2 regions of the Halalkalibacter sp. HAAS-P013 genome follow, and region 2 is predicted to be linked to the other one. Evidence: a T-box and tRNA genes for the amino acid it is inferred to sense, from the RefSeq annotation. Region 2 holds a T-box; the other holds one or more tRNA genes.

Region 1 (8,574 bases), on a different contig from region 2:
AACTGACTTAGCGATAAAAATCGTGGTGGCCACAAAAGGAGAAGATGAAAATGAAATTGATTTGGAAAAAATATTTAGCTCTTACACTAGTTTTTGCACTTGTGTTTCCAATGTTTGTTTTAGCTGATGCTATACCAGGAGATGTAATCATTACTCTTGGTGAGGATTTATCTGAAACACAAAAACAAGCTCTACTGGATGAGATGGGGGCAACGCAAGAAGATACGATTATTTATGTGACAAATGAGGAAGAACATCAATATTTAGGTAATTACATTAGTGCATCTAGAATTGGAACAAACGCTTTATCCTCTTCAAAAATCACCCTTGGTGAAGAAGGGGCAGGATTGGCAGTTGAATCCAATAATATTAACTGGGTTTCGGATGAGATGTATGCTAATGCTTTAATTACAGCTGGTGTAGAGGACGCTGATATATACATTACAGCTCCAATACCTGTTTCTGGAACAGCAGCTTTAACAGGGTTAATTAAAGCATATGAAATTGCTACGGAGATTGAAATTCCAGAAGAGCAAAAGCAAATTGCAAATGAAGAATTGATACGTACTGGTGAATTAAGTGATTCGATCGGAATGGAAGAAGCGACAGAACTGATGAATCGAATTAAAGAAGAAATTGCCAATAACCCTGTTGAAACAGAAGAGGACCTTAGAGAGCTAATTCGTCGCGTTGCTGCTGAACTCGGTATTACGTTAACTGATGAAGAATTGAACGGATTGGTTTCCCTCTTTATGAGAATGAAAGACCTTAACATTGACTGGAATCAAGTTCAAGATCAAATTTCAAGGGTGCGAGATAATTTGGGAGAATTTTTAAATCGGGAAGATACGCAAGGGTTTATTAAGAATTTTCTTGATTTAATTAATCGGCTAATTGATTCCCTTCGTGGTTTATTTAGTTCATAATGAGAGAGGGAGAACCTCTCTTTTTTTGATTGAAAATTTAATGAAACGAATGTACTGACATGACCGTACATAACATTGAAAGGAGGCAGGGGAATGGAATGGCTAGATTCACCTAGTATAGGGTTTATCGTCGTATTTTTAGGAACATTATTTTTAATTGGAGAGTTATTAGTAAGAGTTAAAGGACTATTTGCTATTCTAGGAATTGCAATAATGGCAATGTATTTCTCTTACCACATTACAGGTGATGTAGGCTTATGGGTTGTGATTTTATATATCGTAGGTCTAGCATTAATCGTAATAGATGGAAAAGTGATTACTGATGGAACTGTAGCATTATTAGGGGTCGTATTAATGATCATTGGCTTAGCAGTCCCAGCCCCATCTTTCATATATGGTGTATTAGTTTCAATGGGGTTTATCATTGGAGGGTTTAGTTCAGCATTGTTTTTAAAGGTCTTTCCATCACGGAATTTATGGGCAAAAATGACGTTGAAAGATAAACTAACTAATGAGTTGGGCTACAATTCCATTAATGAAAAATACCATCAACTTGTCGGAAAAAGAGGAAGAACAATCAGTTCATTCAGGCCAACTGGTACGGTCGAGATTGAAGGAGAGCAATATAGTGCAACAAGTGGTGGAAGTTGGATTGAAGCAAATCAGGATATCATTGTCATGTCGGTAGATGGTACAAGAATTTTAATTAAACCATTAGAGGAAGAAGAAAAGCAAGAGTAGGAGTATCTAGGAGTATCAATGTAGTGAAAGGTATGTTAGGAGGGGTTATCCCACTTTGGGGATAACCCTTTATTTAAGTTGTTGTAAGGTCCTCGTCTTTTTAGCTAGGATGTGCTGCGCTTAGGAATAGGGATAGACCTAATCGCTACAAGAACAATTATAAAGGTTGATAATGCAAACGCAGTAAACGGTATAGGGAAGATAAGAATATCTATCCAATATAGTAAGATGACCGGCAGTGTGAGTGCGTGTGCGGTGATAATCCACGTATGGCGATATTCTAACTTTCTTTTTCCTTTAATAAAAAGAGCTAGAAAAGCTAGAATGGTAATACTTAAAAAGCCTAGACCAGCAAGTCCTACAAATAATAAACTTGTTATGATCGTTAATAAGATCGGCAAGAAATTTAAAAGTTGACTAATACGAAGTGAGAGATCTTCTTTAGAAAGCTCCTGTAAGCCGAGGAGTGAATAAGAGATCGATTGAATTTGTCCATGCGAGATAAAAAGAAATTCCCTTTGCTGTAATGCAATACCCTCGTCTAGCTCCAATAATTCTCTTTCTGATAACGAATTAGCAGGGTCAATTAGGAAAAAGCCATCACTCACTTCATCGGTAATGTAGACCTCTTCCTCTTCCAAAAATAATGTACCTTCAACTAGATGAAAGTCAGGTAAATCATTTTCTAAAATACGATCAAGCTGTTGTACGCTTGAAACAATAGTAATATTTAAAGAGATAAAATAAGGGATACTCGCAATAAATATAATCATTAAGACAAATCCAATTGTTGTCGTTATTGGTCGAAAGCGAGAATATGCAATCACTTTTCTATTGTAGAAGCTTTTAATAAACCATTCCCAGTAACTCATTTGTTCACCTCTTTCATACTCCGTTATTTTAACGAATTGCGGTTAAAAATGCTATCATTGAATTTCAATTACAGAGGGCTTTTTGAAGAAAATCATGAATTATTGAAATAAAGATGATTTTTAATAATTTATAGTTTACAAACCCTTGATGAATGCTTAATAACAGACAGGGTGTTCATGTTTTTTGGTGAACTTGGTATTTTCCTTTTTGGTATTAAATACAAGGGGGATGGGTTACAAAAGGTTGCTGGTGATGGATTGCGAGATGTTCTAGATAAGTTTACGACAAATCCTGTTATGGGGGTATTTGCAGGACTATTTGTAACGGTACTTCTTCAAACAAGTACGGGGACCACCGTCTTAACCATCGGTCTTGTTAATGCAGGTTTTATGACTCTCAAGCAAGCGATTGGGGTTATTATGTTTTGGAGAAAGAAGAAAAAATAGACAAAATGGAAAGAAAGCTTAGAAAGCAGCATATTCAACGAGTGAATGATGGGAAATGTTCTGGTTCAGCTGGAATTGTTTTTGTCGATATTGTTAGTAATTTAGAACGGATCGGCGATCATTCTGTTAATATTGCTGAAGCCGTAATTGGTGAAGACCACTAATTTAAGTAATCAAGGTGCCCTTAAGTATAGGGGTACCTTGATTTTTCTCTAAAAGTAGGCTTGTTTAATTATTTGAAGTATGGTAAGTTATAGCAGGATTAATGTTATGAAATATTTTCTATTTAATTTCCGGAAAAGTGTTGACGTAATTTGAAGAGCATGTTAAGATAATTCTTGTCTCTTAATTGATATTCCACAGTAGCTCAGTGGTAGAGCTATCGGCTGTTAACCGATCGGTCGTAGGTTCGAGTCCTACCTGTGGAGCCATTATGGCGGCGTAGCTCAGCTGGCTAGAGCGTACGGTTCATACCCGTGAGGTCGTGGGTTCGATTCCCTCCGCCGCTACTTTAATTAAATGTTTTAAGGCGATTGTGGCGAAGTGGTTAACGCATCGGATTGTGGTTCCGACATTCGTGGGTTCGATTCCCATCAGTCGCCCCATAGAGGACCCTTAGCTCAGTTGGTCAGAGCAGTCGGCTCATAACCGATCGGTCGTAGGTTCGAGTCCTACAGGGTCCACCATGATTTTTACAAAGTTAATTCGGAGGAATACCCAAGTCCGGCTGAAGGGATCGGTCTTGAAAACCGACAGGCGGGTTAAACCGCGCGGGGGTTCGAATCCCTCTTCCTCCGCCATATATATTACATATTCAAGGATCTCGTGCTTAGAGGTCCTTTTTTGTATTAAATAAACCTCCATGTGAAAATCCCAAGTCCAATACAGAAAAAAGCGAAATATGTTAACTTAGTGTTTTTTAACATCGAAATAAACCATTTAATCCCTATTAATGCAAAAATAAATGAAGATATAAAGGCAACGAATAAGGAAAAGAGACTGATCTGTGTATGGCTTTTTATTAAATCTGGTAATTTTAATATGGTCATACCGAGGAAGACGGGAATAGACAGAAGAAATGAGTAGCGAAGTGCAGTATCTTTACACAAGCCTAAGCAAAGAGCGGTGAATAATGTACTCCCTGTTCTTGATATACCTGGGATTAATGAGAGAGCTTGCCCTATTCCGATAATTATTCCATCCTTCCAGTTTAACATTGATAGTCGTCTTATCCCTCCATTTAATCCATGTTCTATTAATATTAGCGATAATCCAGTAATAATGAGAGAAACTCCAATAGTTGCAGAATTAGTTAATTGTTTTCCGAGAACCGACTCGATCATTTTCCCAGCTGAAATAGTTACAATTGTTGATATAATCAATAAAAGTACGAATCTGTAGTTTGCTTGTGCTTTAATATTTTTCGTTTGAATATAGGTTATAAAATCTTGCAGGATCTTACATAAATCGCGACGAAAATAAACAATAACAGCTAAAACAGAAGCGAAATGTAAAAAGGTTTCAAATGCCAGTTTGAAATTTTCTCCAATAGGTATATCAAGTAGCCTTTGGACTATTAGCATAAGCGCTGTACTTGAGATTGGCAAAAATTCGGATATTCCTTGAATAAAACCTATAATTAATGCTTGCCACCAATTCATACTGTTCCTCCATTAGTAATTGAAAAAGGGTTTGTACATGTTTATGTCTGGGGATTTTTGTTATGACGAAATTGAGTTTAATTCATCTAGAGTAAGGGTAGAGTAAATGTGGTTACATTATTTAAAATTACCTGAGCATAATCATTGCAAGAATGTTCAAATTTTGGTAATGTATGAATTGGAAGACTTATGAAACAAAAATGTTGCAAAAGTCCACATTTTTGGAGTACATACTCCGCCAATAATCAGATTCACATTTGAGGAGGAATTTAACATGGCATATGAGTTACCGCAATTACCTTACGCAGCAAACGCACTAGAACCTCATATTGATGAGGCAACAATGAATATTCATCATGGTAAGCACCACAATACTTACATTACAAAGTTAAATGCAGCACTTGAAGGTCATGATGATCTTGCTAGTAAAAGCATCGAAGAGTTAGTTTCTAATCTAGATGCAGTACCAGAAAATATCCGTGGTGCTGTTCGTAACAACGGTGGTGGACATGCTAACCACACTTTGTTCTGGGAAATCCTTAGTCCAAATGGAGGTGGCAACCCTACAGGTGAACTTGCTGATGCGATTACTTCAACATTTGGCAGCTTTGATGCATTCAAAGAAGAATTTGCAAACGCTGGTGCTAACCGTTTTGGTTCTGGTTGGGCTTGGCTAGTTGTTGATGGTGGTAAGCTTGCTGTAACAAGCACTCCAAATCAAGACACTCCATTAATGGAAGGCAAGACTCCAATTTTAGGTCTTGATGTTTGGGAGCATGCATATTACTTAAACTACCAAAACCGTCGTCCTGATTACATTAATGCATTCTGGAATGTTGTTAACTGGGATGAAGTTGCAAAACGTTATAACGAAGCTAAATAAAGAATACAAAAGGCCCTAAGGAAAAACCTTAGGGCCTTTTTGTATAACCGGTTTTTCAAGTGACACACTACTTGTGAGGGTGGTGGAGTCGGTGAATAAGGTATTGGTAAAGAAAGTAATTGGTGATATAGAAGTGACAAGGGACTTAAAGCTATTGCTCATAATTGGTGGGTTGTATGCGCTAAGTATTGCCTTGTCTAATACTTTCGTCAATGTTTATTTGTGGAAACAATCAGGTGAATTTGTAGATATTGCTCTATATAACTTGGGATCCGTTGTTATGCAGCCAATTGCATTTATTTTTGCAGGGAAAGTAGCTAAGAAGATTGACCGGGTCATTGTTCTAAGGGCAGGTGTCATCGCGCTGGCTATTTTTTTCTCAACCGTACTTTTTTTAGGAAAGAATGCAAATGAATATTTAGTTCTTTTAGGTGTATTAATCGGGACGGGTTTTGGTTTCTATTGGCTTGGATTTAATGTATTAACGTTTGAAATAACAGAACCTGAAACAAGAGATTTTTTTAATGGTTTTTTAGGTTTATTAACCTCCTTTGCAGGGATGATCGGGCCAATCTTATCAGGATTTATTATTACAAGGATGGAGCAATTTACAGGTTATACAATTATTTTTACAATTTCCTTAGCTCTCTTTTTGGCAGCGGTCTTAACAAGCTTCATGTTAAAACGTCGTGCCGCTGAGGGACAGTTTTGTTTTAGGAGAATATTAAAAGAACGAAAACACAATCCAAATTGGCGGCAAATTACGAGGGCTCATTTTTTCCAAGGCTTACGAGAAGGGACTTTCGTTTTTGTAATTGTTGTTTGGGTGTACATTGCAACAGGTAGCGAGTTAGCAATCGGTACGTATGGGTTAGTGGCTTCTGCCACACAATTTGTTGCGTATTATGTAATTACTCGAGTAATTAAACCAACGTTTAGAAAAAGATTAATATTGATCGGTGGTTTAATCTTATATGGGGCGATTTTCATCATTGTACTAGGCGAATTAACATTTGCGAAGCTTATAACATATGGTGTTGTTGTTTCAATAGCATATCCAATGTTACTTGTCCCTTATGTCTCTCTCACGTTTGATGTGATTGGGAAAGGTTGGAAGGCAGCGGAGATGAGAGTAGAGTATATTGTTGTACGAGAGCTATTTGTAAACTCAGGTCGTATTGTGTCAGTACTAGCTTTTTTAGCTACTGTGACATTTTTCTCTGAGGAAAGAGGTATTCCAATTCTTTTACTTGTACTTGGTGCTGGCCATACGGTCATTTACTTTTTTGTTAGACATGTTCATTTCAAAGAAAACAAAGGGGGAGAAAGCTATAGCTTTGCTAGACAAAAAGGAGGAGATGGCGATCCTTCAGGTGGAAGTGGAACGAGTATGTAGTTGGTTTCCTTTCCCTTTTGACAAAAGGATTGGGTATGCTATAATAAAATCAATAAAAACGTTGCCTGCCGTGTTAGTCAGCTTCTCCTTGTTTCGAACCTTGATTTATTAAAGGGAGTTCTATATTGAAACACTGCCAACAAGCCAGCTTGTTCTGGACGTTGAATGTGATTCTGCGAACACCCACCTACGAGAGTAGGTTCATGAAACAACTGAAGCAACGGCATACGCGGGTTACGACTTTCGCAATCAAAGTAGGCACCTTACTAAAGGTGCCTATTCTAATGTAAATAGAAATTTTTAGGAGGACCATCCAAGGTGGAAAGAGCATCAAAGCGTAAGAAGAAACATCATGTTCCAACTCGATTAAATGTCCTTTTCTTTGCTGTGTTCGTATTATTTTCTATTTTAATCCTGCGTTTGGGGGTTGTTCAGATTGTAGAAGGACAAGAGTTTGTAAAAGAACTTGAGGGAACAAGTAATACGACAGCAAGAATTGATGCACCTAGAGGGTTGATGTATGATCGGTTTGGCAATGTAGTTGTTGATAATGAACTAGAGTTATCAGTAACGTATACGAATCCGTCTAGATCAACAAGTGCAGATACTATGCTTGGTATTGCCCGAGAATTAGAACAATTAATTGATATTGAAACAGATCGAATTACAGAGCGCGACAAACAAGATTATATTTTAATGCAAATGACTCAAGAGGAACGATTTGACCTTGTTAGTCGAGAAGAACGAAATGAATTGGAAAGTGTATCTGAAGAATACCAATTAGAGGTTGAACGTATTTCAAGCGATAAAACCGAAATTTTATCGGAAACAGATTTGCGTGTCCTTGCTATTTATCGTGAAATGTCCCGTGGTTATGCCAATTCTCCACAGCGAATAAAACGTGGAATTACAGAAGAGGAAGCTCATAAATTAAGCGAAAATTTATATCGATTGCCAGGAGTTGATATATTAAGAGATTCACGTAGAAATTATGTGTATGGAGAATCATTACGTAGTGTCTTTGGATCAACTGGAACGATACCAAGAGAAAAAATCGACTACTATTTGGCGAGGGGTTATGAACGCTCTGATATCGTAGGGACAAGTTTTCTCGAATTACAATATGAAGATGTGTTACGAGGTCAAAAAGCTGTTGTAGAAAGCATTACACATTCAAGTGGCGGCTCAGTAGATCATACAGTCAATGAACGACTTGGCCAACGGGGAAATGATTTAGTACTAAGTGTTGATATGGAATTGCAGCAAAGCTTAGAAAGAATTATATCTGAAGAAATGAAAAAGGCCGGCAATTCCTTTATTCTAGATCGATCGGCTTATGCTGTTTTGATGGATCCTCGTACTGGGGATATTTTGGCAATGGCAGGGTTTAACGACCCGGCTAATAAAACGAGAGAAACAAAAGCTGATCATATAGGAAATGTGACGAAAGCATTTGAAATGGGTTCATCAATTAAAGCAGCTTCTGTATTAACTGGGTTTGAAGTTGGAGTTGCTCACCCTGGTAAAAGTTTTAATGATCGACCAATTAGGTTACCATCAACTCCTGAGAAGAAATCGGTACGGAATTTTGGTTGGGTGAATGATGTGCGAGCTCTCGAAGTCTCATCCAATGTTTATATGTTTGAAA
Region 2 (8,574 bases):
TCACCTTCACTTACCTTATAATTGCTCTTTATTTTCTCATTGTTCACTTTCACATGTTCATCTTTTATCCAAATCTGGACTTGTGTTCTTGACCAAGCGTTATCCATCATTGTTAAAAACTTATCTAAGCGCTCAGTTGCTTGCTCCTCTGTTACTGTCCAACTATATTGTTCCATTAATTACTCTCCTTCTTTTGACGTTCATCCATTATCATTTTCACAAATAAAAGCCCCACTCCAATACATAAAGCGGCATCAGCTACATTAAAAATTGCAAAGTTATAACCAAAAATATATGTATCAATAAAATCAACTACTTCTCCACGAAAAAGTCGATCAATAAAATTCCCAACTGCTCCACCAAGAACTAGTGCCAACGCGAGTCCAAATAAACGACTGTTCTTTGCTTCTTTTTGCATATAATAAACAATTCCAACAATTACAACAGTTGTAATAATATAAAAAAACCACATTTGTCCTTGAAGGATTCCAAAAGCCGCCCCTTTATTTCGATGAGATGTAAAATAAAGAACTTGTTCAATTATTGTTATTCTTTCCCCAATGGCCATATGGCTATCAACAATCCATTTTGTTATTTGATCCAATATCAAAACAACAAGTGCAATAAGATAATACTTCAACATAATCCCCCGTTCTGTCCACGTCTTTCTATACGTTAAGCATTATAGCACAAAAAGAGGGGGATGACCCCCTACTTTCCGTTCAAGTATTGATCATAGTGGACATTACGTTGGAAGACAACATCTTCATCACCTGTGTAACCGTCAATTCCTGTTGATAAAAATCCCTCAATCTCTTCAACATAGCCGATAAGTTCACCATTTTCATCTAGCGAAGAATCTTCAAACGTCATTGAATTTTCATTAAACTGTGCAACTGATTGATAAGAATCCTCTGCGTCAAATTCAGTCTCATGATCATCTTGATCAAAATTATATTTTTCAAAACCATCTAGAACATCTTCTTCAGGTGGCCTGTCATCAGTGATTCGATTATCGACTGCTTCGACGACCGCTCTAGCAGCTGGATTAGCTTCAAGTCGTTCATAAGGAATTACTTTACCAGTTACCTCACAAATTCCAAATGTGCCGGTATTAAATTTTGATAATGCATGTTCGATTTCTTCATGCTCTCTTTCAAGCTGCTCTAATAGTGCAAAATCCTTTTCTCTTTCGTATAAGTCTGTAGCCGTATCAGCTGGATGATTATCGTACTGTGACAACTCCCCAGTTGAAAACGATAAAGTTCTTGATTGCTCTTCTTGAAAATGCTCCTTAATTCGTTCCTCTACTTGAGCTTTTCTTTCAACTAGTTGCTGTTTTATTTTTGTATAATCTGCCATTTTCATCTCCCCCATAACAAATCGCGCTTTGACTGGCGCTCATTATTATTGTGACCAACAGATGGAGATATAGCCAACACAACATTTGTCAAAGAGAGGACTGAAAAAGGTCGGTTTTACTTTTTCAGTCCTCTCTTTGCAATTGCAATATTTATAAAAAGCCATCTATGAGTGAGTTTCTCATAGATGGCGCACAACGTGTGGAGCCATTGCTATTTGCAATGTAATAAAAAAGATCTTTTTTGACCTTATAGGAACCCCTCTGTTATGGAAATTGAGTTAGATATATCTATATTATTGATTCACGTAATACTTTTTCACTGTTTCAGCACATGAAGTACAAAGTCCCAAATGCTCTTGATCATTTCCAACTGTTTCTGAAACAACCCAACAACGTTCACAAGTATCGCCTTTTGCTTGATCGACTACAATCGCTAATTGATCAAACACAACTGCATCACTTGGTGCATCATTTACTTCTCCTGCTAATGTAACACCAGAAACAATAAATAATTTTTCAAGCTGAGAAATGTCTTTTAATAACGTTCTTACTTCTCCACTTGTATATAATGTAATCGCTGCTGTTAACGATTTACCTATTTTCTTTTCGTTTCTTGCTTGTTCAAGCGCTTTTAACACGTCATCTCTTACGTTCATGAAATGATTCCACTTTGTCTTTAACGCTTCAACATCACCAAATGATGTTACAGAAGGCATATCAGTAAGCTGAACACTCTCTTCCCTTACTGCAGGAATATGCTCCCACACTTCATCTGCCGTATGACTCAAGATTGGTGATACAAGCTTTGTTAAACTAATTAGCACTTCATACATAACCGTTTGAATAGCTCGGCGTGATGGGTGATCAGCGTGTTCAATATATAGAGTATCTTTAGCTAAATCCATATAGAATGAACTTAATTCAATTGTACAGAAATTATGGATTGTATGATACACCGTTGAGAATTGGTATTGGTCATATGCTTGCTCAACCTTTTCAATAACTTCATTTAATTTAACAAGCATAAACAGGTCGACGTCCTTCAAGTCTTTTACATAGTTAGTTGCTGGGTCAAAATCATGTAAGTTACCTAACAAAAAGCGAAACGTATTACGAATTTTACGATAGGATTCAGATACTTGCTTTAAGATCTTATCTGAAACACGAACATCGGCTTGGTAATCAACTGATGCTACCCACAACCTTAAAATATCCGCTCCTAATTGCTTCATAACATCATTCGGAATAACGACATTCCCAATGGATTTACTCATCTTTCGACCTTCTCCATCAAGCGCAAAACCATGACTTAGTACACCTTTATATGGTGCTTTTCCTGTGATTGCAACGCTTGTAGAAAGAGAAGAGTTAAACCAACCACGATATTGGTCAGAACCTTCAAGATATAGGTCAGCAGGACGTTCGAGTTCTTCACGCTCTTCCAATACAGCTTGATGAGAAGAACCTGAGTCAAACCAAACATCCATAATATCCATCTCACGCGTGAATGTCCCATTAGGACTATGTTCAGATGTGAACCCTTCAGGTAGTAATTGATCTGTGTCCCACTCAAACCAAATATTAGATCCATGTTCACGGAACAAGTTCGAAACATGATCAATTGTTTCATCTGTAATAATTGGCTCTCCGTTTTCTCCATAAAATACTGGAATCGGAACCCCCCAAGCACGTTGACGAGAAATACACCAATCGCCACGGTCACGCACCATGTTAAATAATCGAGTTTCTCCCCATTTTGGCATCCATTCAACTTCTTCAATGGCTTTTAATAAATCATTTCGGAAATTTTCAATAGATGCAAACCACTGAGCAGTCGCACGATAAATAACTGGTTTCTTTGTGCGCCAGTCATGGGCATATGAATGAGTAATAAACGTTAACTTTAATAACGCACCTAACTCATCAAGCTTTTCTGTAATAGGTTTATTTGCCGCATCATAAAAGAGTCCTTCAAAACCAGGGGCTTCTTCTGTCATATTTCCTTTATCATCAACAGGGCATAAGACATCTAATCCGTACTTTTGTCCCACAATGAAATCCTCTTCCCCGTGACCTGGTGCTGTGTGGACACAACCTGTACCCGCATCTAATGTTACATGCTCTCCACACATAACTAATGAATCGCGACCATAAATTGGGTGCTCTGCTTTCACATATTCAAGTTCAGAACCTTTTAATACCTTTAATACTTCAACATTTTCCCATTCAAACTCTTTTTGAAGCGATTCAAGAAGTCCCGCTGCAACAACATATTTCTTTTCATCAACCGCAACGACGTTATAATCAAGGTCTGGATGAACTGAAATTCCTAAGTTTGCTGGGATCGTCCATGGTGTAGTTGTCCAGATGATAATAGATTCATCTCCCGATAGAACACCATTTCCTTCTTTCACTTTAAATGCTACGTAAATAGAAGGAGAACGTTTATCCTGATACTCAATTTCCGCTTCTGCTAATGCAGACTCAGAAGATGGAGACCAATATACAGGCTTCTTCCCTTTATAAATATGACCCTTCTTCGCCATTTCTCCAAATACTTTAATTTGTTGAGCCTCATATGCTTTGTCAAGAGTTACATATGGATTCCACCAGTCTCCACGAACACCTAAACGAATAAATTGTTCACGTTGACGCTCAATTTGTTTTCTTGCATATTCTTCACAAAGCTTACGGAATTCAGCAACACTCATTGACTTACGGTTTACTTTCCCGCTTTTTGTAAGTGCTGTTTCAATCGGTAAACCATGTGTATCCCAACCTGGAACATATGGAGCATGATAACCACTCATTGATTTATAACGAACAATGATATCTTTTAAAATTTTATTTAACGCGTGTCCCATATGGATGTCACCATTTGCATATGGTGGGCCATCATGCAATACAAATAATGGACGCCCTTCAGTCTTCTCTTGGACCTTTTTATAAATATCCATTTCATTCCATTTTTCTTGTCTTTCAGGTTCCCGATTTGGTAAATTTCCTCGCATCGGAAATGCCGTTTTTGGCATCAATAGCGTTTCTTTGTAATCCATTGACTTTCCTCCTAATTTAAACTACAAAATTGTTAGACAATACAAAAAACTCCTCATCCCAAAAAGGGACGAGAAGTTAACCCGTGGTACCACCCTGTTAGAAAGTTGTATAACTTTCCACTCATTCATTCGTAACGGGAATCACTCGTTGCATCCTACTTTTCACATTTCAGTGCAAAACTCAAGGGTGATTTTCCAATGTGAACGTCTTCAGGCTCCCACCATCCCTGAATCGCTAAGCACGTTTAAGACATTGTACTCGTCCCTATCATTGTCTTTATCAACATTCATTTAATGATTAACATTATATGATAGCCTTTTAATAAGTGCAAGGTTCTAGTTAGAAAAGCCGCGCATGTAGTGTTTTCTTACTCGAATCACGTACGCTCTGCATACGCTTCCTCTTCTTCTGTAACCTCATCCCAATCGTCAGACTGCAACATTTCAAGTTGAGCTTCAATAAGCATTTTAAATCTCATCTTGTATACAGATGCTTGCTTTTTCAATTCCTCCATGTCCATCATCACTTTTCTTGACTTAGCAAGAGAGTCATTAATAATTCGATCAGCATTCTTTTCTGCTTCTTTTACGATAAGTTGAGCCTCTTTTTGAGCATTTCGCCTAACTTCTTCTGCTGCTTCCTGAGCTACTAAAATCGATTTATTTAGCGTTTCTTCAATATTTTTAAAATGGTCCAATTTTTCATCAAGATCTGTAACTCGTTCAAATAGCTCCTTCTTTTCGCGAAGGACTGCTTCGTAATCTTTAATTACTTGATCTAAAAACTCATTTACTTCATCTTCATCATATCCGCGAAACCCTCTAGTAAATTCTTTATTATGGATGTCCAAAGGGGTTAAAGGCATGTCAGCCACCTCCATGTTGTTAACAATAATTTATTTAATATCAACCTTTTAAAAAATCAGTGCATGTTCCGGCTCGATCTTTATCTACTTTTATTCGACACAAAGGTCAAAATTCCTGCAATTTTTTCAGATAAATCTCTTATTGCTTTCGACCATAACGTAATCGGTATTTTTCTTTCTTCGTCAAACCATCAATCCCGATTACTTTTGATCTTCCAAACCCTCGGACAGATATGTAGTCGCCCACTTCTAATGTAAAATCAACACGATCCACTACTTTCCAATTAACTTTCACCAAACCTTTTTCTATATACGGTGTCACTTTAGATCGTGATAGTTTGTACATTTTGGCTAAAATAACATCAAGTCTCATAGAAGAAGCAGTTGTTACTTCTTCGATCCATTCATCTTTAGGTATAATGTGCTCAGTTAGTGGAATTCGATTCAACCGTACCGGCGCTTTTCCTACTTTTTGAATATTCATCTCAACATAATCTGAGATCTCTGTTGCTACAATAATTTGAGAAACTCCATCTTCATTTATAAAAATATCACCAAATTTTTCGCGCTTAATCCCGACATTCATAAAAGCCCCTAAAATATCACGGTGTTCAATTGTAACAAACTTAGTTGGATAATCAATCGCAAAAAGGGTAACCTGAAAGTCATCTTCAGATGTTTCCAAATATGAAGGCGTCAAACGTAACCGACAGCGCTCTGCATAACGAGAGCCTCCCGAAAAGGAGAGGCTCACATCTTCATCATGTCCTATAATAGTCCGGACAATTTCTTGCTGTCTTGGATCAAGAAAGTCCGTTAAACGATCGAAATGTTTATACTTTACGTCTTCCTGCCATTCCAATACTTGATCTACGAAAGGACGCTCCTCCTCGCGAAAGTGCTGATAAATACTAATGGCTGTTCACTCCTAACTGCTAAATACCAAAAAGGGCACGAACACCACCACTCGCTAAACGAAGAACAATAATAGCTACGATCGGAGATAAGTCAATCATCCCTAGTGGCGGAACAAATTTTCTAAATGGTTCTAAGTACGGCTCAACAATGCGCCCAACAAATTGACCGAGCGAGGACTCACGAGCGTTTGGGAACCATGACATAAGAATATAGCCAATAATAAAGAAAGAATAAATATATAATGCTTGATAAAGTAATAAACCAATTGTTTGCAAAACATTCACCACCTTCTATCTACAACTATTCAAAATGCTCCTGCATCATTTCTGTAATTGTACCTGAAACATCAACGTTATCAGGTGTACATAAAAAGATATTTGAGCCTACCTTTTGAATGTCCCCCCCAATAGCATACACTGTTCCACTTAAAAAATCGACTACTCGTTTTGCCTGATCATGTGAAATTCGTTGTAAGTTAATGATCACAGCTTTGCGATTTTTCAAATGATCTGCAATCTCTTGAGCCTCATCATACGTACGCGGCTCAAGCAGTATCATTTTCGCTCCCTTTTGGACACTTTGTAGACTAACGACATTTTGGGAGGAAGTTACTCCTGTAGGTTGCTTGGTTTGTTGACTCCGAGTTCGACGCTTCGGTTCACTTTCTTCATTACTATATCGTTCATCTACGTACTCCTCAACTTCTTCATATTCATCCTCTAATTCAAAAAAACGCTTAAATTTTGATTTCATCCCCATTATTAATTCTCCTCTCCATAATTTACTCTTTGCCGACAAGTGCTGAACCGATTCGAATGAAAGTCGCTCCTTCTTCAATGGCAACGGTAAAATCATTGGACATCCCCATTGATAGTTCCTTACACGGAGCATGGTCAAGCTCCAATGATTGTACTTCATCACGGATTTTTCTCAGTTTTCTAAAAACAGGTCTCGTTAATTCAGAATCATCATAGAAAGGTGCCATCGTCATTAGACCCACTACTTTAATATGCTTATATTGCTCTAAATCTTTGATAAATGGTATGACTTCATCAGGTGATAGTCCTGATTTCGATTCTTCTCCAGATACATTTACTTGCACAAAACATTTCATGACTTGTCCATCTTCTAATCTCTTGTCCACTTCCTTAGCAAGAGAAAGGCGATCCAAAGAATGGAGATATTCATATTTCCCAATGAGTTGTTTTACTTTCCTTGTTTGTAATGAGCCAATAAAATGCCAAACTCCTCTATCTCCAAGTTCTTCCCATTTTTTCAATGCACCTTCTGTTCGATTTTCACCGATATGTATCAATCCAGCATCCAGTGCTTTGGCTGTAGTTTCTATACTAACGTACTTCGTAACAGCTACAATTTGAACCGAAGAAATATCCCGACCACAGCCATTACATACATCGTTGATCTGTTCTTGCAAGTTACTTAACCTTTCATTTACAGTCATCGTGCTCAATCACCATCCACTCTTATTCCGATATAGCTCATTAATCTACCTGTTTTCCCACCATCTGCACGATGCGAGAACATTCTTTTATCTGAAGCTGTACAAATGGAAGATAAAAGGATTTGATTTTGATTTATTCCAGCTTGTATCAATAATTGCTTATTTACTTCTCTTAAATCAAGGAGATATTTGTTGTTCCCTAAAGTTGTATATGGTTTAAACTGTAAATGCTTTGGCCATATCTTCTCCACTTCTGTTATTACTTTTTGATCAACCTCATAAGCAGTTTTACTTATGCAAGGACCGATGGCAACATGTATATCGTTAACTGGAATGCCTTCTTCAACGTGCCATTTTTCAATCATAACTGAAGCAATATTTTGAACGGTGCCGCGCCACCCAGCATGAGCAAGACCTACTATCTTATTATTAGGTGCAAAAAAATATAGTGGAACACAATCAGCATATAAACTTGTCAACAAGACGTTCTTCTCGTATGTATAAATTCCATCCGTCATCAGAATGGCTGATTCCAGACTTTCACTCCCTCGACCAACATCGCCTTCTGTAATTTTTTTTACAGTTGCTTCATGTACCTGTTCAGTTCCTACCCATCGAGAAAGGGGGATACCCAAATCTTCTGCTAAGAGGTGACGGTTTTGATTTACCGTCAGAGAATCGTCACCAACATGAAACCCTAAATTCAAGCTTGAAAATGGCGATTGACTCTCTCCTCCATTTCTTGTAGAAAAGCCAACAATGAGATGAGGAAAAGCTTGTTGCCAACGTTCAATGGTTACATATCTTTCACTACTCTGAACAAACGGTTCCATCCCAATCTCTCCTCTCCCCGATTTTTAAGGGGAGGCACAGCCTTCCCTTAAAAAAGGAAAAATTATCATAGTTATA

Evidence for each region. The T-box of region 2 lies ahead of ileS (isoleucine--tRNA ligase). A T-box ahead of a tRNA ligase gene usually reads a tRNA of that ligase, here a tRNA-Ile.
Region 1: it encodes a tRNA-Ile, which carries the amino acid that the T-box ahead of ileS (isoleucine--tRNA ligase) is inferred to sense. The anticodon was not compared.

The regions. Positions count from the first base shown of each region.
Region 1 is NZ_JBWQTU010000002.1:360,294-368,867, reverse strand. It holds gene AC1FXP_RS05780 (DUF1002 domain-containing protein) at 51-926, shown strand; gene AC1FXP_RS05775 (NfeD family protein) at 1,020-1,667, shown strand; gene AC1FXP_RS05770 (DUF1189 domain-containing protein) at 1,772-2,539, opposite strand; partial or broken gene AC1FXP_RS05765 (Na/Pi symporter) at 2,717-2,962, shown strand; gene AC1FXP_RS05760 (PhoU domain-containing protein) at 2,965-3,150, shown strand; tRNA gene AC1FXP_RS05755 (tRNA-Asn) at 3,343-3,417, shown strand; tRNA gene AC1FXP_RS05750 (tRNA-Met) at 3,422-3,495, shown strand; tRNA gene AC1FXP_RS05745 (tRNA-His) at 3,516-3,591, shown strand; tRNA gene AC1FXP_RS05740 (tRNA-Ile) at 3,596-3,672, shown strand; tRNA gene AC1FXP_RS05735 (tRNA-Ser) at 3,694-3,786, shown strand; gene AC1FXP_RS05730 (undecaprenyl-diphosphate phosphatase) at 3,835-4,647, opposite strand; gene AC1FXP_RS05725 (superoxide dismutase) at 4,922-5,530, shown strand; gene AC1FXP_RS05720 (MFS transporter) at 5,622-6,926, shown strand; RNA gene ssrS (6S RNA) at 6,986-7,166, shown strand; gene AC1FXP_RS05710 (peptidoglycan D,D-transpeptidase FtsI family protein) at 7,245-8,574, shown strand, end outside.
Region 2 is NZ_JBWQTU010000004.1:1,837-10,410, reverse strand. It holds gene AC1FXP_RS07210 (RluA family pseudouridine synthase) at 1-176, opposite strand, end outside; gene lspA (signal peptidase II) at 176-640, opposite strand; gene AC1FXP_RS07200 (TraR/DksA C4-type zinc finger protein) at 712-1,362, opposite strand; gene ileS (isoleucine--tRNA ligase) at 1,657-4,419, opposite strand; T-box leader at 4,481-4,700, opposite strand; gene AC1FXP_RS07190 (DivIVA domain-containing protein) at 4,797-5,285, opposite strand; gene AC1FXP_RS07185 (YlmH family RNA-binding protein) at 5,425-6,195, opposite strand; gene AC1FXP_RS07180 (YggT family protein) at 6,221-6,478, opposite strand; gene AC1FXP_RS07175 (cell division protein SepF) at 6,504-6,962, opposite strand; gene AC1FXP_RS07170 (YggS family pyridoxal phosphate-dependent enzyme) at 6,985-7,665, opposite strand; gene pgeF (peptidoglycan editing factor PgeF) at 7,671-8,498, opposite strand.